DNA from 3 places in the Pseudoalteromonas sp. 2CM37A genome. Region 1 is predicted to be linked to each of the others. Evidence: predicted binding sites of a transcription regulator. Region 1 holds the regulator's gene; each other region holds the start of a gene.
What was found. The regulator FliA, encoded in region 1, starts transcription of late flagellar genes. The targets are predictions, from matches to a motif close to CTAAAGNTNNNNNNNNNNNNGCCGATA.
Positions count from the first base shown of each region.

Region 2: a site for FliA is predicted at 3,453-3,479, ahead of pomA (flagellar motor protein PomA). Genes of this name have one in related genera too.
Region 3: a site for FliA is predicted at 1,912-1,938, ahead of MTF68_RS19285 (DUF5610 domain-containing protein). Genes of this name have one in related genera too.

Region 1 is NZ_JALNTJ010000005.1:50,343-61,086, reverse strand. Features, by position in the region: gene MTF68_RS12720 (chemotaxis protein CheW) at 1-492, opposite strand, end outside; gene MTF68_RS12715 (chemotaxis protein CheW) at 517-1,299, opposite strand; gene MTF68_RS12710 (ParA family protein) at 1,303-2,073, opposite strand; gene MTF68_RS12705 (flagellar motor protein MotB) at 2,086-3,051, opposite strand; gene MTF68_RS12700 (flagellar motor protein) at 3,057-3,821, opposite strand; gene MTF68_RS12695 (chemotaxis response regulator protein-glutamate methylesterase) at 3,814-4,959, opposite strand; gene MTF68_RS12690 (chemotaxis protein CheA) at 5,011-7,239, opposite strand; gene MTF68_RS12685 (protein phosphatase CheZ) at 7,255-8,022, opposite strand; gene cheY (chemotaxis response regulator CheY) at 8,038-8,421, opposite strand; gene MTF68_RS12675 (RNA polymerase sigma factor FliA) at 8,463-9,173, opposite strand; gene MTF68_RS12670 (MinD/ParA family protein) at 9,200-10,060, opposite strand; gene flhF (flagellar biosynthesis protein FlhF) at 10,053-10,744, opposite strand, start outside.
Region 2 is NZ_JALNTJ010000011.1:5,495-16,238, forward strand. Features, by position in the region: gene MTF68_RS17390 (DNA topoisomerase III) at 1-947, opposite strand, end outside; gene MTF68_RS17395 (hypothetical protein) at 998-1,507, opposite strand; gene MTF68_RS17400 (flagellar motor protein MotB) at 1,710-2,630, opposite strand; gene pomA (flagellar motor protein PomA) at 2,633-3,400, opposite strand; gene MTF68_RS17410 (exodeoxyribonuclease VII small subunit) at 3,716-3,958, shown strand; gene ispA ((2E,6E)-farnesyl diphosphate synthase) at 3,961-4,848, shown strand; gene dxs (1-deoxy-D-xylulose-5-phosphate synthase) at 4,951-6,813, shown strand; gene MTF68_RS17425 (hypothetical protein) at 7,007-9,118, shown strand; gene MTF68_RS17430 (ligand-binding sensor domain-containing diguanylate cyclase) at 9,169-10,744, opposite strand, start outside.
Region 3 is NZ_JALNTJ010000016.1:14,770-25,513, reverse strand. Features, by position in the region: gene murI (glutamate racemase) at 1-677, opposite strand, end outside; gene MTF68_RS19285 (DUF5610 domain-containing protein) at 743-1,882, opposite strand; gene trmA (tRNA (uridine(54)-C5)-methyltransferase TrmA) at 2,048-3,145, shown strand; gene MTF68_RS19275 (DUF523 domain-containing protein) at 3,156-3,608, opposite strand; gene MTF68_RS19270 (thiol:disulfide interchange protein DsbA/DsbL) at 3,667-4,305, opposite strand; gene MTF68_RS19265 (thiol:disulfide interchange protein DsbA/DsbL) at 4,324-4,947, opposite strand; gene MTF68_RS19260 (serine/threonine protein kinase) at 4,978-5,952, opposite strand; gene ccoG (cytochrome c oxidase accessory protein CcoG) at 6,000-7,430, opposite strand; gene MTF68_RS19250 (hypothetical protein) at 7,719-8,078, shown strand; gene MTF68_RS19245 (hypothetical protein) at 8,078-8,284, shown strand; gene MTF68_RS19240 (UPF0149 family protein) at 8,317-8,904, opposite strand; gene MTF68_RS19235 (type II secretion system protein N) at 8,923-9,681, opposite strand; gene MTF68_RS19230 (type II secretion system protein M) at 9,685-10,158, opposite strand; gene gspL (type II secretion system protein GspL) at 10,155-10,744, opposite strand, start outside.

The DNA.
Region 1 (10,744 bases):
ATCGCTTAACTCATCCCATTCGTCATCGCTAAGTAATTTATTTAAATCGACTAAAATAAGTAATTCGTTATCGCGGTTACATACACCTTGGATAAACTTAGCGCTTTCTTCGGTACCAACATTTGGCGCGCTGTCTATTTCAGAGCTGCGTAAGTACACAACTTCAGAAACACTATCAGCTAAAATACCAATTACTTGCTCTTCTGCTTCAATAATTAAAATGCGAGAGTTGTCAGTTGCATCTGCAGCAGGCAAACCAAAGCGTGCACGAGTATCAATAACAGTGACTACGTTACCACGTAAATTTATAATGCCAATAACGTATGAAGGTGCTCCAGGTACTGGGGCAATTTCGGTATAACGTAAAATTTCTTGCACCTGCATTACGTTTACGCCATACGTTTCTTCTTCAAGCTTAAACGTTACCCACTGTAAAATCTCATCGTTGTTATCTGCGTTTTTATTCGCTGATAATAGTCTATCTTCGCTCATGCTGTTACCCCGTAATGGTCGTTACTACTGACGGCTATCTAAGCCTTTTTCTAATAGTGCATTTAAATTATCTACATCTATTAAAGCACACATTTTTTCTTTAATAACACCGGCAAGCCAAGGGCGTTTGCCACTGTTTTTTCGCCATTTTACATCTTCTTTACTCAATGTAATGTTATTTATTAACTTTTCGGCCAATAAACCCCAGTTGCTATCGCCTAGGGTTATTAAATACTGATAATTAAGAGAGGCCTCTAACTTTTCATCGTACTTTTCAGGCATTACCCAACGGGCAGTATCAACTACGTTTAGCTTTTCATCTCTATTAAGCATAACGCCTTTGAACCACTTTGGCTTACCAAATAAATGATTTACTTCACCTAATTGATGAATTCCTCCAAGCGCTTTCAAAGGAACAGCCAATGTTAAGCCAGCCACTTCAAAAAACAGAGCCTGAAATTCACCTTCAAAGTAATCTTCTTGGCTATGTAATAAAGGAGCAGGTTCTGTACTTAACTGGGTTTGCACCTCAGCTGTCTCTACTGGCTCAGGCTCAATAGGTGCCGGTGGCGAAATAGTGGCGTCAGCCTCGCTATTACTCTCTTTTACTTGCTCAGAATAAAGCTGCTCGGTTACTTTTAATTGCGCTTTGGGCTTTAAAAGTACTTCGTCGTTTTGTAAGGCACTAGGTACTTGCTCAAGTAGCTTTGCTACAGGCTCAAGGTTTTCCTCAGGTTCGTCTTCGCATAATAGCGCCCCTAAGTATTGAGTCATTACTTTTTCATTAGCAAATAATTGCTTACTCATTCATTAACCTTGTCCAATTAAATAATCTAATAACGCTTTATAAGCGTAAACCCCACGCGAACGTGGGCAAAACTCTATGGGTACCTTTTGTGCAAGGCTTGCATCTCTAAACTTTGTATCAACGGGGATCACCCCTGGCCATACTTTATCTTTATATGTATTTTGTAACGTTTTGTAGGCTTCAAGCGACGCTTTTGTGCGCTTATCATACATAGTAGGGATTATAGTATATTGGTACTGTTTCGCTTGAGAGCTTTGCATTAATTCCATAGTGCGCATCATTCTATCAAGCCCTTTGAGTGCCAAAAACTCAGTTTGTACAGGCACTAAAATACGTTCGCTGGCGGCTAATGCGTTCACCATTAAAACACCTAAAACGGGCGGGCAATCAAGCAGCGCATAATCGTAATGTTCACTAATTTTTGCAAGTGTTTTTTTTAAAATTAAGCCCATCCCCGTTTTATTACCCATACTTCTATCGAGGGTTGCTATAGCCATCGTCGCGGGCAATATATCTAGGTTTTCCATGGTAGAGGGGCACAATGCTTGAAGTATTTCTTCACTTTGCATTGAGGTGCCGCGAGCAAAAATATCGTACACACTGACTTCTAAATCTTCAGAATCAATACCAAAATAGTACGTTAGTGAGGCGTGAGGGTCGGTATCAATGAGTAATACGCGTTTACCTTGCAAGGCCAAAATACCAGCAAGACTGACAGCCGTTGTGGTTTTACCTACACCGCCCTTTTGATTTGCTACTGTCCAAATCTTCACATTAAGTCCTAATTACTGTTCATTGCGCGTGGTGATTCTGATGCCACCATGAGGTAAACGAATTATTTTAATAGAGTTATCATCAGAGGGAAGTTCCACCTCTGGCTCAGGCGCAGCTTGTTGCTCTTGCTCATCAGGCTCAGCTTCATTTTCGGTGGTTTGTTGTACTAAGCCATACTTAGAAAGCGCAATAACAACTTTACGATTCTCTGCTCGACCCGCTGCGGTGTCGTTATCGGCAAAAGGTGAGTATTGCCCATACCCCTCGATTGCCATTCTAGCTGGGTTAATTCCTAACGTTTCTAATTCAACTAAAATAGAGGTCGCCCGTGCAACTGACAACTCCCAGTTAGAGCGAAACATTTCATTGCGAATACTTTCGTTATCTGTGTAACCTCTTACCCTTATGTAGTTATCTACTGGGGCAATAATATCTTTTACAATTTTTACGACTTGTTTTGCTCGCGCGTGAGCCACAGAGCTACCACTTGAGAACAGCATTCCTGAACTTAGCTCAATAATAAGCCAGTCTTGGTTGAGCTCTAAACTGGCTTCTCCATCACGAATTTCATCAATAAGTGCTGAATGTAATTTAGTTAACAAACTATCGAGTGGTTTACCTAAATGTTTTTGTTTTATATTGCTGGTATCACTATGTCCATCTAGCAGCTCTGGGCCAGACTCCTGTTTTTGAATGCTCTCACCGTACAATAACTCTTGCTCTGGGGTAACACGGTCAGTAAGTAGCCCTTCACCAGTAACGCCCTCACCTTGTTGCGATTGCTGCCTTGCTGATTTGTCAAAAACCTGTTCTAGGGAGTCTGAGAGGATTTGAAAACTTTCTTCTTTATTTATGGCAATGGCATACATAACCACAAAAAAGGCAAACATAATGGTCATGTAATCAGCATAAGAGACTAACCAACGTTCTGTATGTTGATTTTTTTCAGCTGATTGACGTAAGCGCCGGCGTAACATAAAAGTTACTCTACCACGACATTGGGGCGCTCTGTGCGATAAGCTTCAAGCTTTAATTCTATGTTTATAGGACTTTCGCCAAGGCTTATAGCAATCACCCCTTCGGCCATCATTTCATGGTAAAGCATTTTTTGATCTACTCGCTGCTTAAGCTTATTGGCCATAGGTAAAAATAATAAGTTAGCTAAACCCACCCCATATATTGTTGCAATAAATGCGGTGGCGACCCCTGCACCTAGCTTTTGAGGGTCGGTAATAAATGACATTGCTTGAATAAGGCCTAGTACAGCCCCTAAAATACCTATAGTTGGGCTATATCCGCCCATGGCTTCGTACACTTTACTTGCTTCAAGTAAGCGGTCTCGTTCAAGCATTAAATCTATTTCTAAGGTGTCGCGTAACTTTTGCTCCGAACACCCATCTACTAGTAAACTAAGCCCTTTTGCTGCATAAGGATCTGGGTGACTAAGTGCCTCTTTTTCAAGCGCTAAGTACCCTTCCTGGCGAGCTTTATGCGACCACGTTTTGATTTGCTCTATGGCTTGCTCAATATTGTACTGGGGTGAAAAAAATACCCAATGGCTCATGCTTAGCGTTTTTTTAAAGGTGCTTGTGGCCGTTTGCAACATAACAGCCCCTAAGGTGCCGCCAAGTACAATAATAAGTGCAGGGCCATTAAATAACGCCGTGACAACGCCACCCTCTAAAGAGTAACCAATCGCTATAGCGCCCAGCGCAATGATTAACCCTAAAACAGAGAGCTTATCCACAACCAGTCTCTCTTTTTATTCTTGCTGCTACGTCGTTTAACGCTAAATGCTCAGAGGCAAGCCCAGCGTTGGCAATAGCTTGAGGCATACCGTATACCACACAGCTTTTTTCATCTTGCGCCCAAATTGTTGCGCCAGATTGCTTAAGCATTCGCGCGCCATCACGTCCATCAGCGCCCATGCCGGTTAAAACAATAGCAAGTACGTCTCCTTGGTAGCTTTTAGCAACACTTGCAAAAGTCACATCAACGCTTGGTTTGTAGCTTATTCGTTCACTATTATCTTCAAATACACGCAGCGTTTTATTACCACTTCGCCCCTCTACCATCATTTGCTGTCCACCAGGGGCTAAGTAGGCTGTGCCGGCTTCTAGCCTGTCACCTTGTTGCGCTTCTTTAACGCGTATTTTGCAAAGGCTATTTAAACGTGCCGCAAACGCAGGGGTAAATGCTGCCGGCATGTGCTGAATTAACAAAATAGGATGTGCAAAGTTAGCAGGTAATTGGGTTAATATAGTTTGTAAAGCAACTGGCCCGCCAGTTGAAGTGCCAATAGCCACTATTTGATAGTGTTTACCGCTGGCACGCGTGGGCATACTGGGTGTAGTTGTTGTCTGCACTGGGGCAGCACGTTGAAAGCTTCTATCAGGTTGTTTAAGCGATGAGCTTGTTGTGGCTAGTTTGCTTGCAGGTGGAGCAGTAGTCTTACTTGATGTTAATGGCCTAACAGGGCGTGGTGCACGCCTGCGACCAATTTCCTTCACTTTGGCTTGCAATAACTTAATTGCATCTTCGTTATTTCGTGCAATGTCTTCAAACTTTTTCGGTAAAAAGTCCATAGCTCCGGCATCAAGTGCATCTAAAGTTGCGGTTGCACCGTCGCGGGTTAATGAAGAAAACATAAGTATTGGCGTTGGGTTACTCGCCATAATTTCTTTTACTGCGCTAATACCATCAAGCACAGGCATTTCTACATCCATGGTGATCATATCTGGACGTAACTGCGCTGTTTTTTCTACGGCTTCTCTACCGTTAACAGCAAAACCTATTACTTCGATACCGCTGTCTTGTTCAAGGATTTCGCTTACTCGACGGCGAAAAAAACTGGAATCGTCAACAACTAAAACTTTTACGGCCATTGCGCTCTCTTATTAAATTTATGTGTAGGCATACACAGGTATGCCTACATTTTATCCTGCGTAATGCTTAAGCATATTAGGTACATCCAGAATCAGCGCAATACCACCGTCAGATGTAATTGTTGCACCAGCCATTCCTGGCGTACCTTGTAATAACGCATCAAGAGGCTTAATAACAACTTCTTCTTGGCCAATTAATGAATCAACCACAAAGCCAACTTGCTGAGTACCTATTTGTACAATTACCACATGACCTTGCGCTTTTCGCTGAGAACAATCAGCACCTTTAACTAACCAATGCTCTAAGTAAAATAGCGGTATCGCTTTTTTACGAACAATAATTGTAAGCTGACCATCTACCACATTGGTTTTGGTTAAATCTAAGTGGAATATTTCACTCACACCAGCAAGTGGTAACGCAAACGTTTGCTCACCAACAATAACCATCAGCGTAGGTAAAATAGCCAGTGTTAATGGTACTTTTATCTCTAAAATAGTCCCTACGCCCAACTCAGACTGTATACTCACAGAGCCATTAAGCTGCGTAATTTTAGTTTTTACTACATCCATGCCTACGCCACGGCCAGAAATATCAGATATCTCTTCTTTGGTCGAAAAGCCTGGTGCAAATATTAAGTTATACGCTTCTGTATCTGATAAGCGACTTGCCTGATCATGGTCAATAACGCCTTTACTGATCGCTATTTTTTTCAGTTTTTCCGCATCCATACCTGCACCATCATCTTTAATGGTTAACAAAATATGGTCGCCTTCTTGCGAAGCCGATAATGTAACGTTACCAGTTCTAGGCTTACCCGCAGCTTCACGCGCTGCTGGCATTTCAATTCCGTGGTCAACTGAGTTTCGTACTAAATGCACCAACGGATCGGCCAGTGCCTCAACTAAGTTTTTATCTAAATCGGTTTCTTCACCTACAAGCTGTAAATCAATTTCTTTATTTAAGCTACGGGCTAAGTCACGTACTACGCGAGGGAATCGGCCAAACACTTTTTTGATAGGCTGCATTCGCGTTTGCATTACTGCACCTTGAATATCAGCAGTAACCACATCAAGATTTGATATCGCCTTACCCATCGCTTCACTGTCTGTATTGGTCGCTAAACTGACCAACCTATTTCGTACTAATACCAACTCGCCAACCATATTCATTATTTGGTCTAAACGCTTTGTATCAACACGTACTGTGGTTTCAGCAGGTGGAGGCGTAGCTTTTTTAGGTGCGGCGCTACTCGCTGGTTTTTCAGCCACTTTAGGTGTAGGCGCAGCGGCTTTTGCCGCCGGAGCTTGTTTTGCTGCAGGTGCTGGCGTAGGCTTTTCTGGCGTAGGTTTTGCTGGCGTTTGTGCTACAGGTGCAGCCTTAGGTGGCTGCGGTGCAGGTGTGTCAGCTTCTTTTGATTCTGGTGCGGCGCCTTTACCATGCAATTCATCAAGCAGTGCCTCAAATTCATCATCGCTGATTTCATCATCACCGCTATCATTTGCAACAGCCGCTGGTGGTGCTGTGTGTTTTACTTCTGGCTCACTGCTTGAAGTATCTCCTGCAACCGGACCAAAACTACCTACACCGTGTAATTCATCTAATAAACTGTCAAATTCATCATCGGTAATATCTGAACTTGAATCTGGCTCTGCACTTGCACTTGGTTGCGACACCGGGCTTTGCCCTTTGCCGTGTAGCTCATCGAGTAAGCTTTCAAATTCATCTTCTGTAATTTCATCAATTTGCGTGCTATCTGCTGAAGGGCTTGAACCTGCCACATCAAATAGTTCATCAAATGCAAATGGGTCTTCATCATCTGTTGCGCTAACGGGAGCTGCGGGTTCTTGTTCAACAACTTCGGGGGCTGTTTCAGTAAGCTCGTCATCCGTAGGCGGTTGACCAAGTTTGTGAAGGGTTTCTAATAATTGAGGGTCTGCTGGGTCTGGCTGTTCGCGGTTTTGAATAGTGGCAAACATTTCATTAATGGTATCTAGTGCTTGTAAAATCACATCCATTAATTCTGAATTAACGGTTCTAACCCCTTGGCGTAAGAGATCAAATACGTTTTCAGCACCATGACAGGCATCAACAAGCTCAGTCATAGCTAAAAAGCCAGCTCCCCCTTTTACGGTATGAAAGCCCCTAAAAATAGCATTTAGTAACTCAGTATCTTCTGGGTTATTTTCTAGCTCAACTAACTGTTCAGATAAAAGCTCTAGGATTTCTCCAGCCTCTACAAGAAAGTCTTGTAAAATATCTTCATCGACTTCAAAGCTCATGCAGTTACTCTCCTCTTAGAAGCCCAAACTTGATAATAGGTCATCGACCTCGTCTTGGTCAGATACAACATCATTTCGCGACTCTTTATCAATAATAGGGCCTTCAGGACCTGCTAATGTTTGTGCGGCAACCAGTTCTTTTGTTTCTTGTTGTTCTTTACTTTCAGCAATGCTGTCATCTTGTGCAGCAAATGCTGTTAAAAGGTGGATTAAACTTTCTTCTACTTCTCTGACTAATTCAATTACACGGCGGATAACCTGGCCGGTTAAATCTTGAAAATCCTGCGCCATTAGTACATTAGTCATTAAAGTTTGCAACTCATCGGTTTTATGATGAGAGCTGTTCATAAACTTGTCGATGCTGTGGCATAAGGTTTTAAACTCGCCCAGCTCTATCTCGCGGTTCATAAGCCTATCCCAAGTAGGCTTAATATGTGCAATTTCATCTGCTAGCTGCTGCGCAATAGGAAGGCTTGCTTCGACCGCATCCATTGTCTTATTAGCTGCATTTTCTGTCATTTCCATGACATAGTTTAAGCGCTTTTTCGCATCCGGAATTGCATCAGTGGTTAAATCGGTTAAACGCGTATCAAGTTCAAAGCTTTTAAGGGCTTCGTGTAATTGGCGTGTTAACTTACCTACTTCAGCAAAAAGCTGCGATTGCTCTTGAGAGGCAGTATCTAAAATTAATTGATCTGCTTTATCTTGCTCACCGTTTTCTAAAAAAACGACGAGCTGACGAGCTTGTTCTAAAGTAATTTGAGGCGCAGCTGGTGCTGACATAAGCCTCTCCTCTCATTAACCTAAGCGTTCAAACACTTTTTCTAATTTAGTTTTCAAAGTACCAGCAGTAAATGGCTTAACAATATAGCCATTAACACCTGCTTGCGCTGCCGCTATTATTTGTTCTTTTTTAGCTTCTGCCGTCACCATTAAAACCGGAATATGTTTTAATTTTTCGTCAGCTCTAATGGCTCTTAGCAAGTCAATACCCTGCATGCCTGGCATGTTCCAATCGGTTACAACAAAGTCAAAAACCTGATTTTGCAACATAGGTAATGCTGTAGAACCATCGTCAGCTTCTTGAACATTCGTGAACCCTAGGTCACGCAACAGATTTTTTATAATACGTCTCATTGTAGAGAAATCATCAACAACAAGAATTTTCATGTTTTTATCCAAAACATCCTCCGGTGAGGTCTTAACCTATAATTTACTTACTACTAGTTTATCCAGTCATTGATTTTTGCTTTGAGCTTAATCATCGCCTGACCATGTATCTGACTTACACGCGATTCACTTACATCGAGTATATGCCCAATTTCTTTTAAATTCATTTCATCGTTGTAATACAAAGAAAGCACCATTGCATCTCGCTCTGGTAAAGACTTTATTGCCTCTAACAATGAATTATTAAACCGTTCATTTTTAACATTATTAAATGGTTTGTCTAGCGCTAAATCTTGACCTGCAGGGCTAATAACATCTTCATCTACCCCTAGGTCTTCTATACCAAGCACTTTACTGGAATTAACATCATTTAAAATATGATGGTATTCTTCTAGCGAAATATCAAGTTTTTCAGCTACTTCAGTATCTTTTGGTTCTCTATTTAAGCTATTTTCTAATTCTGTGATAGTTTCGGCTACTAATCGGCTTTTACGGTGCACCGAACGTGGTGCCCAATCCCCTCTGCGCATTTCATCAAGCATAGCGCCGCGGATACGAATACCAGCAAACGTTTCAAAGCTTGCCCCTTTACTGGCATCAAAGTTTTTTGAGGCCTCGATAAGGCCAATCATTCCCGATTGGATCAAGTCATCAAGCTGAACGCTAGGAGGAAGACGAGCTATTAAATGGCACGCCACTTTTTTGACAAGCGACGCGTGCTTTTCAACAATCACATTTAAATTTTGTGTTGATTGATATCCCATAGCTCTTTTCACCGATGTTGTCATAATCAGCCGTTTACTAGCTTCTCAATGAAAAACTCTAAATGTCCTGAAGGTTGATTAGGTATAGGCCATTTTACTGCTTTTGTCGCTAATGTTTTAAACGCGACTGCTGCTGGTGAATTAGGGAAAAGATCGACAATTACTTTTTGTTTACGCGTAGATTTACGCATATTTTCATCATATGGAATAGTCGCAACAAGCTCCATAGACACATCTAAAAAGCGGTCTGTTACTTTAGAGAGCTTTGCAAAAAGCTCTTGGCCCTCGCGCATACTGCGCACCATGTTTGCAACAATTTTAAATTTATAAACGCCATGCTCGCGGCTAAGTACTTTAATAAGCGCGTAGGCATCAGTAATAGAGGTCGGCTCATCACACACCACCACCATGACATCTTGCGCTGCACGAGAAAAACTCAGCACCATGTCAGAAATACCAGCGGCGGTATCTACAATTAAAATATCAAATTCGGTATTAAGCTCACTAAAGGCACGAATTAACCCAGCATGCTCAGATGGGGTTAGCTCCACCATACTTTGCGAGCCTGATGTAGCAGGCACGATTTTAATACCGCCTGGGCCTTCAACTAAAATCTCGTCAAGTTCGCACTCGCCTGAAAGGACATGAGATAAGTTTTTTTCAACACGTAGTCCTAGCATTACATCACAATTAGCTAGGCCTAAATCGGCATCTAATACTAATACACGATTACCCTGCTGCCCTAAAGCAATAGCAGTATTTAAAGAGACGTTGGTTTTACCCACCCCTCCTTTACCGCCGGTGACAGCGATAACTTTTACGCCGTTGTTGTTGTTTTGACTCATTTTGCGCAGGCCGCTTGCTTGATCTAATACTGTGTTAATCATACATCCCTACTGTGCTTGGCGCCACTGCTTGGTGCCTTGAATGTTGTGCTTTTGCTCTTTTTAAATACAATTGCTCAGCTTTTTTTACTAGTTTTTCAGCATTTGCAACGCGAATATCTTCTGGTACACGCTGACCATTAGTAAGATACCCTATTGGAAGGCGATTTTGAATCGCTATACTAATAATCTCACCTAAACTTAATGATTCATCTAACTTAGTGAAAATACAACCGCTTAGCTGAACCTTTTTAAAATGTCTTACGGTTTCTTGCAGTACATTTATTTGTGCTGTGGCACTTAATACTAAATAACTACGTATATCTACTCGCTGGTTGCGCATTAACGTATTTAATTGCTCTGTAAGGCGTAAATCACGTTGGCTCATACCCGCTGTATCAATTAATACTAGACGCTTATTGCGTAAATGATATAAAACTTCAGCTAATTCATTGGCATCTTTTACTTGTTTAACACCACAACCAATAATACGACCATATGTTGCAAGCTGCTCATAAGCACCAATTCTGTATGTATCAGTTGTGATTAGGGCAACTTTGTCGGCGCCATACTTTTGTGCGCCTAATGCGGCAAGTTTAGCTACTGTGGTTGTTTTACCTACACCAGTAGGCCCTACAAGGGCGTACACACCCCCTTGGCGAAGAATTTCGTTGTTGGTGGTTTGCA
Region 2 (10,744 bases), on a different contig from region 1:
CAAATATCAAGTACTTGCTGGGCTGCCATACCAAATGCCTTTGCAGCATCTATTTGCAGTGCCGATAAATTATAAGGCAGCGGCGCGCTTTGTTTTTTTTGTTTTTGTTCAAGTGCTGTAACCTCGCCTGGTTGATTGGCTATTCGCGAGGCGACGTTTTCGGCTAATGCATTATTTAAAACGCGGCCCTCTTCATCTTGGTACGGCTCGCAGGCTTTGCTTGGTACCCACTTGGCCACAAAGCTTTGCTGCTCAGGGGTTATTAAATGCGCCAACACTTCATAAAATGGTTTTGACACAAAGTTAGCTATTTCGTTATCCCGATTAACCACTAAACCTAAAATTGGGGTTTGTACGCGACCCACCGACAACACATTGCCAAAGCCTGCTTTTTGCCCCGCCAGCGTATAAGCACGCGTAAGGTTCATACCAAATAGCCAATCTGCACGTGAACGCGCAAGCGCCGACACACTAAGCGGAATAAATTCACGATTTGAACGCATAGTAGTAAGCGCTTTTTTTACCGCCGCTAAATTTAAATCACTTATAAGTAAACGTTGAATGCTTTGCTTTTTGGTTTTACTTATTTTGGCTTGCTCTATGACTTCATCAACCAACAATTGGCCTTCGCGATCGGGATCGCCCGCATGCACGAGTACTGATGCCTGCTTAATTAGCTTTTTTAGAATAGTTAATTGCTTACGCGTTTTCGTTTTTGCCTTGAGCTGCCATTGCTGTGGCACTATGGGAAGGTGTTCAAATTGCCACTTTTTAAAACGCGCATCATAATCATCAGGTTCAGCTTGCTCAAGTAAGTGCCCTATACACCACGAGACACAGTCACCATTAGCCACTTCTATATAACCATCGTGTTTTTTATGTGGTTTTGGCAATGCATCAGCAATAGCTCTGCCAAGTGATGGCTTTTCTGCGATATAGAGTTTCATGGGAGTTGCTCATTAACTGTTTATATGAACAGTAGTTTAGCACAGCTATTTTAGGGGGAGGGAGTTTTATATTTACTACTAATCTGGTCTTCTTTGTTTTTAACTAAAATATAAATAAGAGGGAGGTAACATACTACTACAGTAGAAATATTAATCAGAGGTAAAAGAGTTTTATACATTAAAGTACTATAAGATAAATCCCATAAATGGCGATCTACAACTCTGAACAACTGTAAAGTTGGGGCCATTACAACCACAAGTTGCCCTAATACACATTGCCATAAATAAACTTTATCTTTTAAGCCTAGATAAGCAATTAATGCCATCCAAGCAATATCATTAAAAGCCCAAATGACGTACCTGTAAATGTTAATATCTTTATCAAACGTTTTTAAAGGCTCATATATAAAAGCACCAAATAAGAAAAAAGCACTCGTGATACAAACAAACCTGAGTGCTAAATAATCTTTTCGTAGAAAAAAAATAAATATAGCTGGAAGTAAAAACAAAACCCAGCTGAGCTCAATAAATGCATATAACTCATTGAACCATCTAAACATAGTTAATCATTAGTCTTATCATCGTCACCACCAGAACCATTTCCCGGCATATAGCAATATTTATCGATTATTTTCACAGAAACACCATTACATATGTTAAAGAAATGTACTTTAAGCTAAAATAATGAACTTGCCAAGATACTTAGGCGATTAAGTACCTTAAAAAGAGACTTAATTAGAGAAATTAGCGCCCGCTACTCGCCTAGCGCACATCAATAGGGTCTGACTCTTTAGCCTTACCTTGTAAGATTGATATTTCTACACGGCGATTTCGGCGTCTATCTTCGTTTGAATCATTCGGAACAAGTGGACGAGTATCAGCACGCCCTACTACCATCATGCGGTTTTTATCAAACCCTTGTACCGTTTGTAATTCGCTTGCTACTGCTACAGCACGCTTTGAAGATAAGTCCCAGTTATTAATATATAACTCGTTAGAAACCTGAAAATCATCGGTGTGACCCGATACCGTAATTTCTCCAGGTACATCTTTTAATAACTCACCAATATCTTGAATTATGGGCTTAAACTTAGGTTGTAAAAAAGCACTGCCAGAGGGAAATGAGCCATTTTCACGGATACGAATAATGATTTGCTGCCCTAAAGATTCAAGCTCGATTGCACCGTCGATAATTTGTTTTTCGAGCTGTTGCGCTATTTTTTTCACTAACTCGTTAGTTTGTTCTTGATCGGCGGCTGAAGTTGCTTGCTCTGAAGATTGCTGCTGCGATGTACTACGTGACTCGCCACCACGTTTATCGCCACGTTGCTCTTGTCTACCCCCCGCAGAGCTTTCATCACCCGCTTGAAACTCTAACATTTGCTGAGTCATTTCAACGGTTTGTTGCTGAATGGTTTCTATCGGGGTAGGTTCAGGCTTACCTGGGGTAAATTCCATAGCAATAACCGAGGTCCCTTTAGGGATATCTTTTACTTCTATTTTGTTTTGCACACCAAATGCAAACTTCATCGAGCCAGCTATTTGCTTAAATTTAAGTACATCCATTTCTGAAAACGCGAGCAAAAGTACAAAAAAGCACATTAAAAGCGACATTAAGTCGGCAAATGTTCCCATCCAAGCAGGCAGACCTGGGGGTGGGCATTTGCACTCTTGATCAGACATGGTTACTCCTCGGTATCTACTTTGCGCTTAGACTCAGCAAGGTAGTTTTTCAATATACCTTCAATTACTTTCGGGTTTTGGCCATCTTGAATACCTAAAATAGCATCCAGTATTAGACGCTGATTCATGGCTTCTTCGTCTTTGCGAAGCTCCAGTTTTACCTGAATAGGAATAGCCACTACATTTGCTAAAAATGCACCATATAAAGTAGTTAATAATGCCACCGCCATTGCGGGGCCAATGGCTTTAGGGTCATCCATGTTAGATAACATAGCAACTAAGCCTATTAACGTTCCTATCATACCCATTGCAGGGGCTATATCGGCAAGTGACTTAAATAAACCGGCGCCCAGTTCGTGACGAGTTGTGGTTAAAGAAATGTCTTTTTGAAGCGTGGCACGAACTACATCAGCATCGTGGCCATCAACGAGCATATCTACACCTTTGCGCATAAAAGGGTTTGGTATTTCGGCTTCTTCGAGGGCTAAAAACCCCCCTTTACGGGCTGAATCAGCAAGTTCAACTGCTTTTTCAATCAGCTCTTCTGGCGATTCGATTTTAAACATAAATGCTTTACCAACAACCTTACCTATGCCCAAAAACTGCGACAAGGTAAAGTTTGATAACACAATAAATAGTGAGCCACCAAATACAATTACACTAGAAGGCGCATCGGCAAACATCCCCATTTCACCGCTACTACTCATAAACATGGACATGACAATTAAACCAATTGCGCCAAGGATCCCAATTATGGTTGCTAAATCCACATTTCCTCCAAAGTATTATACTTTGTTATTCAAACTTTTATTATTAACTGCTTATCGGCAAGATACTGAAATACTTAAGCCATTTTTGAAAAAAGTGTAAAACACTGTGTTTGGCCTAATTTTAGATCAAGATACTCTACTCGCCTAGCGACTGATTAATTTTATTGTACACAGTGAGCACTAATACGCATCTTATACATGGTAAAAATACGATTTAAACTGATATAACTCAAAAAACAACGATCATCCTTTGACCTAGTTTAGCATTCCCCCTAAAATTGGCTCCTAAATTTATCATGCTGGCTGAAATTAAACATGGCGACTAAAAAACCTGAAAACCTAAGTTTTGAACAAGCACTCGAAGAACTATCAACCATTGTCGGTGAAATGGAACAAGGTGATTTATCGCTTGAGCAGTCGTTAAAGCAATTTGAGCGTGGTATAGCCTTAGCTAACGCCTCAACGGGTAAGTTACAACAAGCAGAACAAAAAGTGTCTATTTTGATGGGTAATGACGAAAAAGCAGCGCTTACTTCATTTAACAACGATATGGAATAACCGTGAGCATACAAGAAAAAATAGAATGTGCTCAACAAGATGTCGTAAAGACCCTGCAACAGTACTTTGATCAACCCCTTGATACCGCACACACAGTAAAAGAAGCTACGCAGTACGGCTTATTTAACGGTGGCAAGCGTTTACGCCCCTTTTTAGTCTACGCAAGTGGCGAAATGCTCGGAGCTAATAAGCTAGATTTAGATATTCTTGCTGCTGCTATTGAGTGTATTCATAGCTACTCGTTGGTGCACGATGATTTACCAGCCATGGATGATGACGACCTTCGCCGTGGACGCCCAACTTGCCATATAGAGTTTGACGATGCGCATGCAATTTTAGCAGGCGATGCACTACAAACATTAGCCTTTGAACTTATCTCGGCTCACAATTTCACCTGCAGCGCATCAACACAAGTAAAAATGATCAGCGCACTGGCTAAAGCATCGGGGCTTGAAGGCATGGTAGGCGGGCAAGGGCTAGATATTGCAGCCACAGATAAAGTGATTACAGTACAACAGCTTGAACGAATTCATAAATTAAAAACGGGTGCCTTAATCAACTGTGCCATTACATTGGGTGCATTATGTAGCGAAAAAGCAGACAAACAAACCTTAGAAAACTTACGTGTTTTTGGGTATGCTATAGGGCTGGCATTTCAAGTGCACGACGACATTTTAGATGTTGAAGGTGACACATTTACTTTAGGTAAGCCACAAGGCTCTGATTTAGCTGCTAATAAAGCAACTTATCCGGCCCTATTAGGTATGCAAGGTGCCAAGCAAATGGCGCAAAATTTAATAGAGCAAGCGCATCAAGCATTAAACAAAATAGATGTTGATACCTCTGCTCTAGCGGCGCTGGCAAACTACCTGATTAAACGTGACCATTGAGTGTTACATATACGTATTGCCATTTAGCACTGACATTATTACTCAACAGCGGTAACAACTAATAAGTTAGCACCGGTGTTAGCGAAGGATAAAATAAATACCATGACACTTGATAGTAGCAAGTATCCATTACTTAACTTGGTTGACGAACCAGCCCACTTACGCGATATAGCGCAAGATAAACTCCCTGCGTTTAGCAACGAGTTACGAGACTATTTACTCAACTCTGTTTCGCAAAGTAGCGGCCATTTAGCGTCTGGTTTAGGAACTGTTGAGCTTACCGTTGCTCTACATTATGTGTATAACACACCAGAAGATCGCCTTGTATGGGATGTAGGCCATCAAGCATACCCGCATAAAATTTTAACCGGTCGACGCGATTTAATGCATACAATTCGTCAAAAAGACGGATTACATCCATTCCCTTTTCGTGAAGAAAGCCAATACGATACCTTTAGCGTAGGCCATTCAAGCACCTCTATTTCGGCAGCACTTGGTATGTCTATTGCGGCTCAAAAAGAAGGCAAAGGCCGCAAAACTGTTGCCGTTATAGGCGATGGTGCCATTACAGCAGGTATGGCATTTGAAGCCATGAACCACTTAGGCGATGTAAAATCTGACATGTTAATCATTTTAAATGATAACGAAATGTCGATTTCTGAAAACGTCGGTGCGTTAACTAATCACTTTGCGCGTATTTTATCTGGCAGCTTTTACACAAATATTCGCGAAGGCAGTAAAAAGTTACTCTCTGGCGTGCCTCCTGTTAAAGAGCTTGCCAGTAAAGTAGAAGAGCACCTAAAAGGAATGGTTATTCCAGGTACCTTTTTTGAAGAACTAGGTCTTAATTACATTGGCCCAATTGATGGCCACGATGTAAATATGCTCGTAGATACACTGCGTAATATGCGTAATTTAAAAGGGCCTCAGCTTTTACATATAAAAACCCAAAAAGGAAAAGGCTATAAACCCGCAGAAGCTGATCCTATTGGCTATCACGGTGTGCCAAAGTTTGACCCTAATACATCAAGCTTACCTAAATCTAAACCTGGTGCCGCCACTTTCTCTAAGGTGTTTGGTGATTGGTTGTGTGATATGGCCGAGCAAGATAAAAAATTAATGGCTATTACCCCGGCAATGCGTGAAGGCTCAGGTATGGTGCGTTTTTCAAAAGAGCACCCAGAGCAGTATTTCGATGTAGCCATAGCAGAGCAGCACGCTGTCACATTGGCCGCCGGTTTTGCCTGTGAAGGGTTAAAGCCCGTTGTAGCTATTTACTCGAGCTTTTTACAACGTGCGTATGATCAACTTATCCATGATGTTGCACTGCAAAACTTACCTGTGCTTTTTGCTATAGACCGCGCTGGTATTGTAGGCGCCGACGGCGAAACACACCAAGGTGCGTACGACTTAAGCTTTATGCGCTGTATTCCCAACATGGTTATTATGGCCCCAAGTGATACTAACGAGTGCCGCCATATGCTTTATACCGGTTATAAGGCTAATTGCCCTGTAGCAGTTCGCTACCCTCGTGGTAGTGCCGGTACTGCCGATATTCAAAGCGAAATGACGCTACTAGAAATAGGCAAAGCCAATACCATTAAACAAGGCGCTAAAATTGCTATTTTATCCTTTGGTACTTTGCTTGAAAACGCGCAACTTGCTGCAAGTGAGCTAGGTGCAACGCTAGTTAATATGCGCTTTATTAAGCCACTTGATACAAGTTTATTAGATGAGCTTAGCCAAACTCATGATGTAATAGTAACGCTTGAAGACAACGCTATTTGTGGTGGCGCAGGCTCAGCGGTTAATGAATATTTAGCAGCGCAAAAAGCCAACCTAAAGGTGCTTAACTTAGGTATTCCTGATGAATTTATTAAGCACGGCACACAAGCGCAAATGCACGATGAAATGGGCTTAGGCGAACAAGGCATTTTAAATTCAATAAAATCGTTTATCGCTTAATTATTTTTGCTAGCTAGTTTTTAAAGGGAGCCTGATGGCTCCTTTTTTGTTTTTTATTTTTTAAATTTTTGCATCCAATGTGTATTTCTACGCGTTATCCCTATGAGGTTAACACAGTAAATAGTACGTACTGAGGAGTATAAACAGGCACGTTATTTACTTTCATTTGATGGAATATTAAAAGGTAAAAATGATGAAAAAAGCTAATTTAACTCACTTTCATACACAAAACAGTTCACTTAAACGCCCCCTTTGTTTTTCAGCATTAGCGCTTGGGATAGTACTTGGTATTTCAGGGTGTAGCGGTGATGATGGAGAAAACGGTTTAGCCGGTACGCCGGGAGCAGATGGTCAAGATGGAAGCGATGGCACAAACGGTAACCCCGGCTTTAGTGCAGCCACGTTTATTTTAGCTAATAACGGCGATCAAAACGCAGGCACTGTTGATTTAATAAACCAGGACGCTGCCAAATTAAAAACCTTTAATACCACTGCAAATGAAGGCGTAACCTTTGATAGCCTCGGTAATTTAATACAAGCAAGCGACAGCGAAAATGGTAGCATTAAAACTATATGCCAACTTGCCAATCGCGATGATGGTGCAAGCTTTAGTACTAATCAAGACCGTGAAATTACAGGCCCTGCCACTACACTGGTTAATCCTAAGGGCATAGCGATTGCAAAAAATAGCGGGCTGATATTTATAGCTGATTTTGGTGCCATGCAAATTACCACATTTGGCAGTGCTGCAGCGGGAGATGCCGCGCCGCTTGCTACCACTGTTACCGAAGCCGCCCCGTGGGATGTTGATTATGACCACGTAAACGACCGACTTTATGTAGCACTTACCAACGGTGATGTCGCGGTTTATGATAATTTTGTAAGCGGTGAATTTACCGCTATGCCAAGTCGTACTATTACACCAAGCGATGCCGGTGGTGTGCAAATATCGGTAAATATTCACGGCATTGTTTATGATGAAACCACCAATAAACTTATTTTATCGGATGTTGGTAGCGCATCAGATGCTACCGATGGCGCGCTTTTTGTTATTAATAATGCCTCTACTGCGCAAGGTAATACATCTGTTGCACGCAGTATTTCAGGCCCTGCGACTATGCTAGGCAACCCTGTAGATATTACCCTTGAGGGTAGCGATTTACGTGTGGCCGAAAAATCAAACGATGCAATTTTAGTGTTTAGTAATATATTTGCCGGTGAAAGTGGCGATATAGCGCCCGATTTAAGTACTGCGTCTACTAAGCCAGAGTCAATTACTAACACGCTAACTCAAAGCTCAATGGCTGATATATCAGATAGTACTGAGCCTAATATGGCGCTATTAGGCGTAGCCGTATCCAGTAATCCAAGCACTGCGGGTGATACAACAGGCCAAATTAGCCGTTTAAATACAGCATTAAGTAGCGAACTTGCAAGCTATAATGCAAGCCAAACGATAGAAAGCGTTAGCTTTGATAAAGCAGGTAATAGCTACGCAACATTCGATAATGCCAGTACAGGAATGGGCGGAATCGTCATTTCTACTAAAGTGGCTTATAACCGTGATGGCGAAACATTTAACGCCAGCCAAGATAGACTGATTTCAGGAAGCAATACAGGCCTTATTTCACCTAAAGGATTAGATATTGCCTCCGATAGTGGAATGATTTTTGTGGCTGAAAATAATGAAACCACGCCGAGCATTACTATATTTTCAAGCTGTGCCACCGGCGATGTATCACCTCTTATGACCTTAACTTTTGCCAATAATGCACGCCCGTGGGATGTTGATTACGACAGTAACACTGACCGCGCTTTTGTTGCGCTAACCAATGGCACTGTAGCGGTATTTGATCAAGTTAAAAATAAGCTACTAAGTGGCGAGACCACAATAGGTACAGAAGATAGATTAATTACACCTGCCAATAATTCACAAGCACTAGCAGGACCTACCAATATTCATGGAATAGATTACGACTCATTAAGTGGTGCGTTAATACTTTCTGATGTAGGCAGCGCAGCTGTTGCTGACGATGGCAAAATTTATGTATTAAATAATACCGCAAATGCCTCGGGACTAGTTAATATAAGCGCGACGATTAGCGGGCCCAATACATTATTAGGAAACCCTGTTGATATTATGTATAGCGGAACCGATTTATACGTTGCCGAAAAGTCTAACAACGTAGTTATGCGCTTTAATAATATTTTAAGTACCGCAGGGGGAGATATAAGTGCCGATGCAAGTATGGCATTTAGTGCACCTGAGTCAGTGGCTATTTTACCAGCGTGGCTAAACCAGTAATTAAATAGCGTTACCCTCACCATGCCTAACCTACTTTTGTAGGTTGGGCATTATCGCATCCACACTTTAATATCTGCTAAGCCATTACTTTGTAAAATACCCAGCTGCTGATCTACATTCGAATTTTGCTCAAACTCAAACGCATCCAACTGTTTATCAAACGTAATATTTGCCACACCGTCACCACCACGTTTTTTAACCTGATGAAGCGCTATATCGGCTAAGTTTATCGACGTTTCCCAGCTTATTACTTGCCCACCTAAAAGCGGCAGTGGGTAAAAAGACCACCCCAATGAAGCCGTAATATTGGTTGTTTTACCGTTTGGTAATTGAAACGAATTTAAAGCGATTGCTTGGCATAAATCAGAGGCATAGCTGTCAATCATGTTGCACTTAAAATCGCGCAGCAATAATAAAAACTCATCCCCACTCCAGCGTGCTACATAGTCAGAGCCTTGGGTACGCGAATTAAGTAACGCTGCCATTTGTTGTAAGCAGCTATCTCCTGCTATTGGGCCATATGCATCGTTTATACGGCTAAAGTTATCAAAGTTGATAATAAGCAGTACAAGTGACTTTCCTTGCGCTTGTAAAGACTGTGCATTACGTTGGAAGTGCTCAATATCTTTAGGGAGCTGATCAAACAAAAAGCGGCGGCTACGTAGCCCTGTAAGCTCATCTGAGTGACTAACTAGTTTAAGCTGTGAGTTTACTTGGCCTAATTTATCGTTAGCTTGGCGCAGCTCTAATGTACGCTCTGTAACCAGGGCTTCGAGTACTTCTTGCTTACGGCGCTCTTGCGCTCTAAATACCCAAAAAATAAAGTAAAACAGTAAAATAAACCCACTAACAATTAGCAATCTAAAGTAAATAGTTTCGTCAAAGCGCTGCGGTACTACAAATGCATACTCGACAGTTTGCGCTCTGTCCCAATCTTCGCCTTGGCGTTTTGCCTCAAGCTCAAATAAAAATGACCCCGCCGGTAAGTTTGTATAAATGGCTTCTCGGCGTGCATTAGCATAGCGCCAATCACTATCTAACCCACTTAACTTATATCTAAACTCAATACTATTTGGCGCGTAATAATCGATGGCTGTGTACTTTAACGTTATGTCGCGCTCATCAGTATCTAGTAAAGGCTTTTCGCCCAATGCTGCGGTAGTTAACGCGCGCAGTGGTGTGGTTAGTGTTTCTACTTTAGGCTTTAATACATTTAGGCCAAATAGCTCGGTATTTTTAGGTATTTCTACAATGCCTTGTAAGCTTGGGTACCAAATTGAATAATCTGTCATGGCAACGGCATCGTGTCCTAAACCGTTACAACACTGGCTTGCTTTACCATCGAGCTGCCTATCAAAAGAAGAAATAACCTCTTCCACTTTTAAGCTCGACACCTCTGATTTAAATTGCGCTACTGGCATACGGTAAACACCTTTCATGGTACTTACCCATACACGCTTATAGGTTTCGTCATACTCTAGGCTAAAAATAGAGCCATAGGGTAAGCCGTTGGCTGCATCTAACTGTCGCCAATGCCCTTGCAAACTTCTGTAAAATAAGCCGTCATTAAGCGAGCCAATTAAAATACCTACACCATCTATGTGTAATACGCTGGTGATGTATGCA
Region 3 (10,744 bases), on a different contig from region 1:
CCAAAGTTATGCTGCTCTAGTAGGTAGTTTACTCTGCTAGCAATGGCCGCGCCTGAATCGAGTAATTGCACTGCGTTATTAAAGTACGCTTGTATAGCATCGCTAAGAATTGGGAAATGTGTGCAACCTAGTACAAGTACATCTATATCTGAGTTAATGCGCAAACGCGTAAGCTCTTTATGCAGTTTGAGTGTATCTAGCTGCTGAGTGAAAAATAACTGCTCTGCCAATGCCACCAGCTCAACACTGCTATATAAACTCACTGTTACGTTGCTGGCATGCTCTTTTATTAATGTATGAGTATAGAGGCTTGCAACTGTGGCGGGGGTTGCCAATAAGCCGATGTGCTTTGTGCGAGTTACTTCAGCAGCAGGCTTTATTGCGGGCACTACGCCGACAATAGGTATTGATGTAATTTTGCGTACTTCACTCAAAGCTGATGTAGAGGCTGTATTGCAGGCTATAACAATAAGGTCGACATTAAGCGCGTTTTGCTCAATAAAATAAATGAGTGAGCATAAACGCCCTATAATAGTTTGCTGGGTTTGCCCGCCATAAGGGAGTAACGCATTATCCATAAAGTAGCTGTACTGTGCATCTGGAATACGCTTTTGAATATGCTCAAGCACGGTGGTGCCACCTATACCTGAATCAAATACCATTATGTGGGCTGACAAACTTTGGTTCCTACTGTTTATTAAGAACGGCAGTTTGCCATGAGGTATTTATAAAAGAAAGTAGTTTAGCTTTGCTCAGACTTTAGCGCGTCGAGTGCGTCGCCCGCTGAATTTAATTGGTTTAGGTTTTCAAACATTGCTTGGGTGTAATCAACTAGCTGATCGACCGCTGCTTGATCTTGGTTTAGCCACTCTATAATACCGGCAAGCTGATCTTGTAGGCCTAGTTGCGATGCTTTATCAAATGCATTTTTTAGATCGTCATTAAAAGGCGCGATCGCATCGGCTACTTCTTTTGTTGGGTTTGGCAGATATTGCTCATAACTTTTAACGGTAGCGACTGTTTTTGTTTGACGAAGGTCCATTGAAAATGCAACAAGTTGCTCACTGCCTAAACTCAGCTCTTGTGCTTTTTCAAATGCTTCATCCAAATCACCACTAAAGAATGTTTTACTTACACCTTGTAGCTCTTCCATCATGGCATTAATAGCATCTTGCTCTTGTTCGTTTAAATCACCATTAACCGACATTGAAAAAGACAGCTCTCGAGATTGCGACGATGAGCTGGCAAACGATTCGCTGTTATTGCTTTGTTGATACCCGCTCGCTGTTTGAGACTCATATGCATCAGCAAAGCTAATACTGACCTCATCACCTTCGGCCGTTGTAAACTTATACTCGGCATTGCTGCTCATACTTACATATTGTGCTTGGCTTACGCTAACACTGGCCGCTTGTGGGTTAAATAGGGTTTGCTCAAACTCATCAAGCCCCTCAAAAATGCCTTCTTTTGACTTGTCGATGCCCTCTTGCATTTCTTCGTTAAATACACCGGTGCCTTTTAGCTCATCAACCGCTTCGTCTATACCGGTTTGAACACCTGTGCGCGCATCATCTAACATATTTTTTAATTTATCGTCATCGGCACCATTGGCTTTGGCTTTATTAACTGCGCCAGATACAAAGTCGAGTACATTTTTTACTATTTCATCAAAATCGAATAAAGGTTTATCGGCTTGTTTTTGCTCAACAGGTAAACCTAGTTGCTCTGCCATTTTGTCGCCAAGCACTTTTGCAGCAAGTTCTCTGCCTCGCTGTAATGAACTTTCTTGCGGAGATTGGATAGTTGGCTGCTGTAGCGCCTCTTTATTACTGAATTTGTTTACGTTGTTGTTTGGCGTATAGCCATAATTACCGATTTTCATGATCCACCTCCGTTACGTACTTAGTTTATTATCGGCTAATAGTGACAAAACTAAAGTGCATGTTTAAAAAAACAGCAACTTTATTATCAGCAAAACTAGACAAATACTGCTCGCTCCCTACAATAGCGCCGATAAATAGATCTCATAGATAAGGTAGTAGCATTAATGGCAGTGATTAAAATAGATACCACACAGTACGATACGCAGCTAAATGAAAAAGAGCAGCGTATTACGTCGCAATTTAAGCGATTTGGTGTGCAAGCGTTAGAGGTGTTTAGCTCAGAGCCAATTAACTACCGCCAACGTGCTGAATTCAGAGTATGGCACGATGGGGACGATCTATTTCATATTATGTTTGATCAGGCCACGAAAGAAAAAATTCGCGTCGACACCTTTGACCCTGCCGCGCCATTAGTTGGTGAAGTAATGCAGGTGATGATTGATAATTTAAAGTCGTGTGAAGTATTACGTCGTAAGCTGTTTCAAATCGATTATTTATCGTCATTAAGTGGCGAGATTTTAGTAAGCTTGCTTTATCACAAACCACTTGATGAGCAGTGGCTGACTGAAATAAAAGCCCTGAAAGAAAAACTGAGCAGCAAATACAACATTGACTTTATCGGTCGTGCGCGCAAACAAAAAGAAGTACTAGGCAATGATTTTGTTACTGAGCGTTTAACCGTAAACGGCCAGGAGCTTATTTATCAACAAGTAGAAAATAGCTTTACGCAACCTAATGCTAAAGTGAATATAAAAATGCTGGAGTGGGCACAAGACTTATGTAAACCACTGAGTAATGATCTGCTGGAACTTTACTGTGGTAATGGTAATTTCTCTATTGCATTGGCGGGTTCGTTTAATCGCGTATTAGCTACTGAAATATCTAAGTCTTCTGTGCATTCAGCGCAATACAACATTGCTAAAAATAAGGTAGATAACTTAGATATAATTCGTATGTCGAGTGAAGAGTTTACCCAGGCAATGAATGGCGAACGTACCTTTTCGCGTTTAGAGGGGATAGATTTAAAAAGTTACGATTGCCAAACTATTTTAGTCGACCCTCCACGCGCAGGTATGGATACCCTTACCTGTGACTTAGTAGCCAACTACGAGAACATTATTTATATATCGTGCAACCCAGAAACACTTGAGCGCGATTTAGATCATTTAACCCGTACTCATAATGTTAAGCGCTTTGCGATATTTGATCAGTTCCCTTATACGCATCACATAGAGTCGGGTGTTTTCTTACAAAGAAAATAGTGAGTTAATATTATAATGCCAGCACCTTTATAAGTGCTGGTATTTGATTTTCACTAAACACTTCAATTTGATGCTCCATCAGCAATTTAGCAGTCATACCCATGCCCTGTACTTTTACCCCACTATGGCTACCATCGTAAATTGTATTTCTACCACACGAAGGGCTCGACTCTTTAAGTAAAGCAAAACGAATTGCATGCTCATTACATAAGTCTAGGGCTTTAGCTGCACCTGATTTAAATTCTTTAGTTACATCCTCATAAGTGCTCGTTACGACTCTCCCTTGTTTTATCTCTGCTGATGCTCTAGGTGTTGGCAATCCACCAGCCACCTCAGGACAAAACATAACTAACCTATTTTCTTTACGCCATACATTAATTTGCGGGTGCGATAATGCTTGGCTTTTACCATCGTATCGAACAGGTAAGCCAAATAAACAACTCGATATTAATATTTTTTCCATTGCTATATCCCTATAAACAAAAAAAGCTCCTTACGGAGCTTTTATGTTTTAGCAAACCTTATTTGTTCGCTAAATAGTTAATTAATTTACTAATATCTTCTGGCGCGGTAATACCAGACTCACGGCCTAGGTTTAATTTGTATTTACCATTTACGATAAAAGTTGGTACGCCACGTAGCGCGCCTTTTTCTTTAAAGTAATTTTGGTCACGCTTCATTTTAGAGCTTAATGTACGTACCGAGAAACTTTTGTATAGTTTATCAAACTTATCGCCATCAACACCCTGCGCTACAAATACATCTTTTACATCTGCAAGCTCGTTAAATTTAGCGCGCTTAGTGTGAATGTGATTAAAAATAGCCGCAACAATTTTATCTTTTTGTGGAAGTACTTCCGCAGTGGCCAGCGCTTGGCTCATCATTTGTTGGTTTTCTGGATCGCGAACACCGACAAAATCAACATGGCTCTTTTTAAATTTAACGTCTTTGTCTAGCTTTGGCTTAAACTCACCAATTAACGCTTCCATGTTATTACAAGCAGGGCAATAAAATGAGAAAAACTCTTTTACTTCTGGCTTTTTAGTCGCGCGTTCTGCCACTACATCGTAATGCACGCCCTCTTCATAAGTGGCGGCTACACTGCTCGCAGCCATAGGCAGTAGTAATGCAAGTAAACCTGCTTTAACTAATTTGATCATTGTTATTGTTCTCCGAGATTAAAGTGTTAGTAAAAAAGCAACTAACTCATTCAGTTCTTGCTGGTTATTAATGGTGTTAATGTTTATTTTATATTTATCGTTTACGATAAAGGTAGGCACACCAGTTAGCGCACCTAGTTTTGAATATTTGTTTTGTTTATCTTGCATTGCACGCTCAGCTGAAATAATTGGCATGCTGGCAATGTCTTGATCAAACGTTGCACTATCGATACCATTAACTTCAAGCAACTTTTTAACATCTTTCATTTGCGTTAAAGGTGCGCGCTGTACATGAATACTTTTAAAAATTTGGTCGCTGATACTTTGTGCTTGACCGTGCTTTTTACCGATTAAGTAGGCGTAGCTTAAGTTACTTTGCGCCTGTGGTGATACACCGCCTAAAAAGTTAACGTGATTTTTTATAAATTCAGTGCCCTCAGGTAGGCTTTTTTCAATTGCCTGTGCAACAGGCTCAAATTTAAAACAATGCGGACAGTAAAACGAGAAAAATTCGGTTACTTGCGGCTCTGCGCTTTTTTCTACATCAATAACAGTATACTGGTTATCGGCTTCAAACTGTGCAGCAAGGGCTGCAAATGGTAAACATAAAAGTAGTAGGCTCAGTTTCAATTTTTTAAGCATTGGTATCTCGTGTATTTTTTAAATAAAATTTTATGGCAATAACTTCAGCGGAGCTTCTTGCAGTGCTGCAAACTGCTCTTTAAGCGCTAAAATTTGTTGCTCCCAGTATTTGTCTTCAGCAAACCATGAAAAGTTCCGTACGAACGCAGGATCACTCCATCGTTTTGCTACCCAACCCATATAGTGAATAATACGCATTGCACGAAGCGGTTCAATTAATTTGAGTTGAGTGTGGTCAAAATCACAAAACTCTTCATACGCATTTACAAGGGTGTCTAACTGTAACAGCTGTGTTTGACGATCGCCACTGAGCATCATCCATAAATCTTGAATGGCCGGCCCCTGACGAGCGTCATCTAAATCAACAAACATAAGTGCTTCGCCTGCCCACAAAATGTTACCTGCGTGGCAATCACCATGTAAGCGGATCCCTTGCACATTTTTATACTGTGCTTGCGCTTGTTCAATAACCAAGTCCAATATGGTGTAAAAAGCCGTGCTGATCCCCATAGGTACCAAATTACTTTTTTGCAGATGAACTTTAGCTGTATGCAAATATTCTTCGCAACTAAAGGTAGGTCTGTGCTCAAATGGTTTGCTTTTAGCCACCTGATGCATACGGCCAATTAAACGACCCATTACATCAAGCTGATCCAGGTTATCAACTTCAAACTGTCGCCCGCCTACACTTGGAAATAACACAAATACATAACCTTGGTGCTCAAATAAGCTTTCTCCGTTGTGCTTAATGGGTGCAACAACGGGTACTTCGGCCTCAGCTAATTCAAATGCAAAGTCGTGCTCTTCTTGTATTTGCGCTTTGCTCCAGCGCTCTGGTCGGTAAAACTTAACAACGTAGCGCAGGCCATCTTCCGCCTTAAATTGGTAGACTCTGTTTTCGTAGCTATTAAGTGCTAATAAACCTGACTCTGCATATATACCAACGCTTTCTATCGCATCGAGAATTAAGTCGGGCGTTAAATCTTCAAAACTAAATTTACTCATGGGCTTCTTAATGTAAAAAGCGGGTTACCCCGCTTTTGTTAGTGTGTTTATCGCGCTTTAAAAAAGTTACTCGGTTGCGATATGCTTTCATCGGGGTCATTAACCGGTGAAAGTACAAAGTTAAACTCCGTCATTGGCGCTTTTAAATCATACGGGTCCATCACAAGTGACAGTGGCACATTATGCGATTGCCCTGCTTGCACTGTAAATGTTTGCTTGCCAATGTACTTAAAGTTTTCAAGGCCTTGAACATCAATATTAAAGGTTTGCTCGTACTGCGCCTTGTTGATTACTTTTAATGTATAGGTGTTTTCTACCAAGCCATTAAAGTCAACACGATACAGTTGGTTACGGTCTCGTATTATGTCAAAGTCCATAGGCTTTCTAAATGCAATGTTAGCTACCAGCGCACTGGTAAGCACCACCAGTATGACCGTGTAACCTATGATTTTAGCTCGCAGTGGGTTGGTTTTATTTTCAGGTGTTTCGAGATTACGCTCTGTAGTATAAGAAATAAGACCCCGCGGATAATCCATTTTATCCATTACACCATCGCAGGCATCAATACATGCGCCACAGTTTATACACTCGGCTTGCAAACCATTACGAATATCTATCCCTGTAGGGCACACCTGTACACACAAGTTACAGTCTATGCAATCGCCCATTTCTAAATCTTCGTGGGCAATTTTACGCGAACGCGGGCCTCGGCTTTCGCCGCGTTTTTCATCGTACGTTACGGTGTAAGTGTCTTTATCAAACATAGCTGATTGAAAACGTGAATAGGGGCAAATGTGTAAACACATAATTTCACGCATCCACCCTGCATTAGCGTAAGTACACGCTGCAAAGAAAATAATACTTACCAGCGCGTAACCACCTACATTAAAGGTCACAAAGTCAGGGAGTAATTCACGGATAGGCGTAAAGTATCCGACAAACGAAATCGCCGTATATAAGGCAAATAAAACCCAACTGGTGTGCTTTGCTGTTTTTCGCCAAAACTTATCAAAGTCCATCGGGCGTTGATCTAGCTTTTTACGCTGATTCGCTGTGCCTTCAAACTTTTCTTCAAACCAAATAAATATAAAGGTCCATACAGTTTGCGGGCAGGTATAGCCACACCATACTCGGCCATAAAAGGTAGTGACCAAAAAGAGTGCAAACGCGGCCAACATAAATATAAAGGCTAATATAGTGAAATCTTGCGGCCACAGCGTTAGCCCAAAAATATTGTACTTTTGGCCTACTAAATCAAATAACACAGCTTGCTGGCCATTAAAATTTATCCAAGGCAAGAGCATAAAGGCAAGCATGCCCAAAAAGCCTATACGCTGTCTAAGTAACTGATGAAGCCCTTTTACTGCGCGAACATAAATTCGGTTACGTGGGTTAAACCTGTCGTCTTGACGGCTTAAATCCGGTTGTTGGATTTTAACCTCTGCAGGTATATTCTTTACTTTAATTTGCTTGTCCATCGAAGTTCCTCAACGCCGCTTGGAAATAAAAACGTAGCAATATGTGCGTATTCTATACTGTAACTGTAGTTCGTTAATGGTAAGTGTGATTAGTTTAAATAATCAGCTGTTTGAATACTTTCAGATATTTCAGAAATATCTAACTGCTGTTGGCTATTATAACAATACTGGCTAAAATTACAGGTATAGATTGCTAATAATTTATTCATCTCAGTTACTTGCTTTTAAAATGCAGTTTATTACACTGCTTGCTAAATTTACCCCATTAAGATCAAGGTTTACGCATTCATGAAAAAGTTTATTATATTGGTCATTCTGATCCTTGCGTTTTTTACTATTGATCACCCATTAGTTAAAGAGCCCCGCGAAAAGCTATTAGGTGAAGGTGTGGGTTTTTTAAGTGATGCGAGCAAAATAAACCGTAGCCCAGCAGCCAATATGGCTAAAAACCGTATTAGCAGTGCGTTAAAGCTCTCTGAGTCTGAGCACGAATATATTGAAAAAACCTTTACCACTGATGATTCAGTGCAGTTATTTCATTTACGTTATTGCCGCGAGCGCGACCTAAATTTATATTTTTACGAAGAGCGTTTAAATACAGTGTGTAAAATTGTATCGGATGCATTAGAACAAAAGAGAGCTAAGTAGTGGATTTTTCGCAGTTAAACAAAAAAGCGAGTGACTCTTTTCATAAACAGCGCGCAATACTTAAAAAGCTATCGCAAGGAAAAACCTTGCATTGTGAGCAGTGCGGCGAGGTGTTAACACTCGATTTAGCCACCAGCGAGCCGGGTAAAGGCGTTGTTAAGTGTAAAAAAGGCTGCACTGATATTATTTTAGAACTTGGCGCTTAATTGCCCTAAGCGCCGTTTAATATACCTAAAGGCTACTCTTCCCACCCTTCATCTGTAATCAGCCCACTGTTTATGGCTACCACCTCAATAAGCTCGGCAAAACCTAATGCAAAGTCGCCCATTGATTCGTACTGATACTGATATAAGGCTTCGAGTGTCATGCTATTTTGCTGCGCAATTTGCACTCTTGTTTGCTCATCAACAGCAAAAAAGCTAAGCGTACTTAGCGCACTCTCTAATGCTTCTTTGTACTGAGGCTCTAAAGCGGGAGCTGTTAATAGAGGTTGTGCGTATTCTTTAGTTGCACGTAAAAAACCTTCACTCCACGCTTGGGTATAGTCTAGGTCAAAATTGGCGGGTAACTTGTAACCGGTTTCAAATACTTGCTCACTAATTTGATGGTATAACGCCATAAATAAAAACAGTATTTCTTCGTCTAAATCGTTAGCCGTATTAGGCACAATATGCGCTAACCACTGGTGAACTTCTAATGGGCTTGGCGAACAAATAACCCCAAATAGATAGCCTTGGCTTTGTGTTAATGACATAGCCTGAGGTTGAGTACTTAAAAATGCACTTAATTGCTGTGCGTGTTGCTCGTTAAACTGTGGTAATTGCATTAAATCTCTTTTATTACATTAAAAATTTAGTGGGTAGCGGCCCTGTGCATCGGGGCGGCCTAAAAACTTAACCGCGTCGTGTACATCTTTTGGTAAGCTGGCATCAGGTTTAACATAGCCTGCTACTTTAAAGTCAAAGTTAGCTTTAAGTGTTGCGTCGGCTTCAAGCCCTAACGTGTTATCTGGGTCGACCAAAATAGCTATATCGCCCGACTTACAGCTTAACATGCCACTCAGTGGCCCTATATTAAACCAGCCATTAAAGCCTTTAACATCTATATTTGGGCTGGCAATCTCGCCTTTTAATGACTCACAATAAGGCACACCTGAGGTGTACTCGTTAAGCTCTAAAATGACTCGACCTTTAGCCGTAGCTGGTATAGGTAGTGCAATACGTTGCATGGCACGCTCTACGGTCGAGCGAATTATACCATCGGTAACTTTAACCACATTGTTAAATAATCCGTAATTCACATCAGCATAGCCCGAAATATCGCTACGCTCACGCGGATTACCAAATTTTAAGTTAGCATTTAAATTACCCGTAAATAACTGCCAGCCAGCAATATCCCAGCGTACATTATTTAGCTGCTCGTCTTGATAGCGCACTTGCATCATTTGACCTTGCCATACACTCCCTACGGTTTGCCCTATTTCAAGCTGCTTTGGTAAGTACGGCTTAGCTAGGTCTAACGCAATGGCCGCTGGTAATTTCATTATGCAAAACACAATAAAACTAATAAAAAATACCACTGATAATATTATTATTTTTTTCATTAATTACTTCTCTAGTACTAAGCGGCTTACACGTACAAACCCTGATTTATCATCTTTGCTTAAATCAAGGTTCTCTACTCTTAAGCCATGCTGATTAACCAGTTCGTCTAACCATTCTATTAATTGATTAAACTCTACCGAATCAAGCGTTAAACGTAACGAGTTATCGTTAGGCTGCATTTTACTAATAGTAATACGGTAGCGACTACGCGTTGAATTAACCACTTGGCTAATATTTTGATTGCTAATTGCCTGCGTGTTACCCGCCGCTTTTAACTTTACTATGCTTTCATCAACCCATACGAGCAGCTCTTGCTGAGTGACGTACGACTTTTTAGCTTTATCTATGGCGTTATTTAAAGGTCTAAAAATCCCCATTACTAAAACAAAAACAACAAATATACCACCAGCAACCATAATCAATTGCTGCTCTTGCTCTTTTAAAGAGCGCCAGTATTGTATTATTTGCTTTTTCATACTGCACCTCGCAGTTTAATTTCGCCTACTACAAAATCGCCATCGTTATTTAACGACCCTTGTTCAACCGTTAACCCTTGTTGCTCAAGTATACTTTTTACTTTACCAAACGTTTGAAAGTCTTTTGCGCGTGCGCGTATTCGCAGCTCATTACGGCGTTTATCGTAACGTAGGGTTTCTGGCGTAAATTCGCTTACTTGCGAAAACACGCCAACCAATTGGCTGGTCAAATCTAAAAACCCAGCTTCACTTTCGCCATTAATGGTTTTAAGCGCGCCCCTGATTTGGCTTTTAATTAAGTTAGGACGTACTTTAGTTCCGGGGAATGCTTTTTGGTATCTATCCACTACCTGGGCTTTAGCAAGCTCAACACGCGAGTTAAGCTGGTTTAGTTCAACCAGCTTTATAGCAATGGTAGCAAATAAAGCAACACCGGTAATAATGGCTGCGCCCTTCCAATAACCCCACCACAGTGCACTTTTCTTTTTAAGCTGGTACATACCTTGGCGTAAATTAAATTTAACGCTTGGAAGTTGTTTAGCAAATAAGGCCAATGGTAAATCGTAGTCGCTTGCTTGCGAAATTA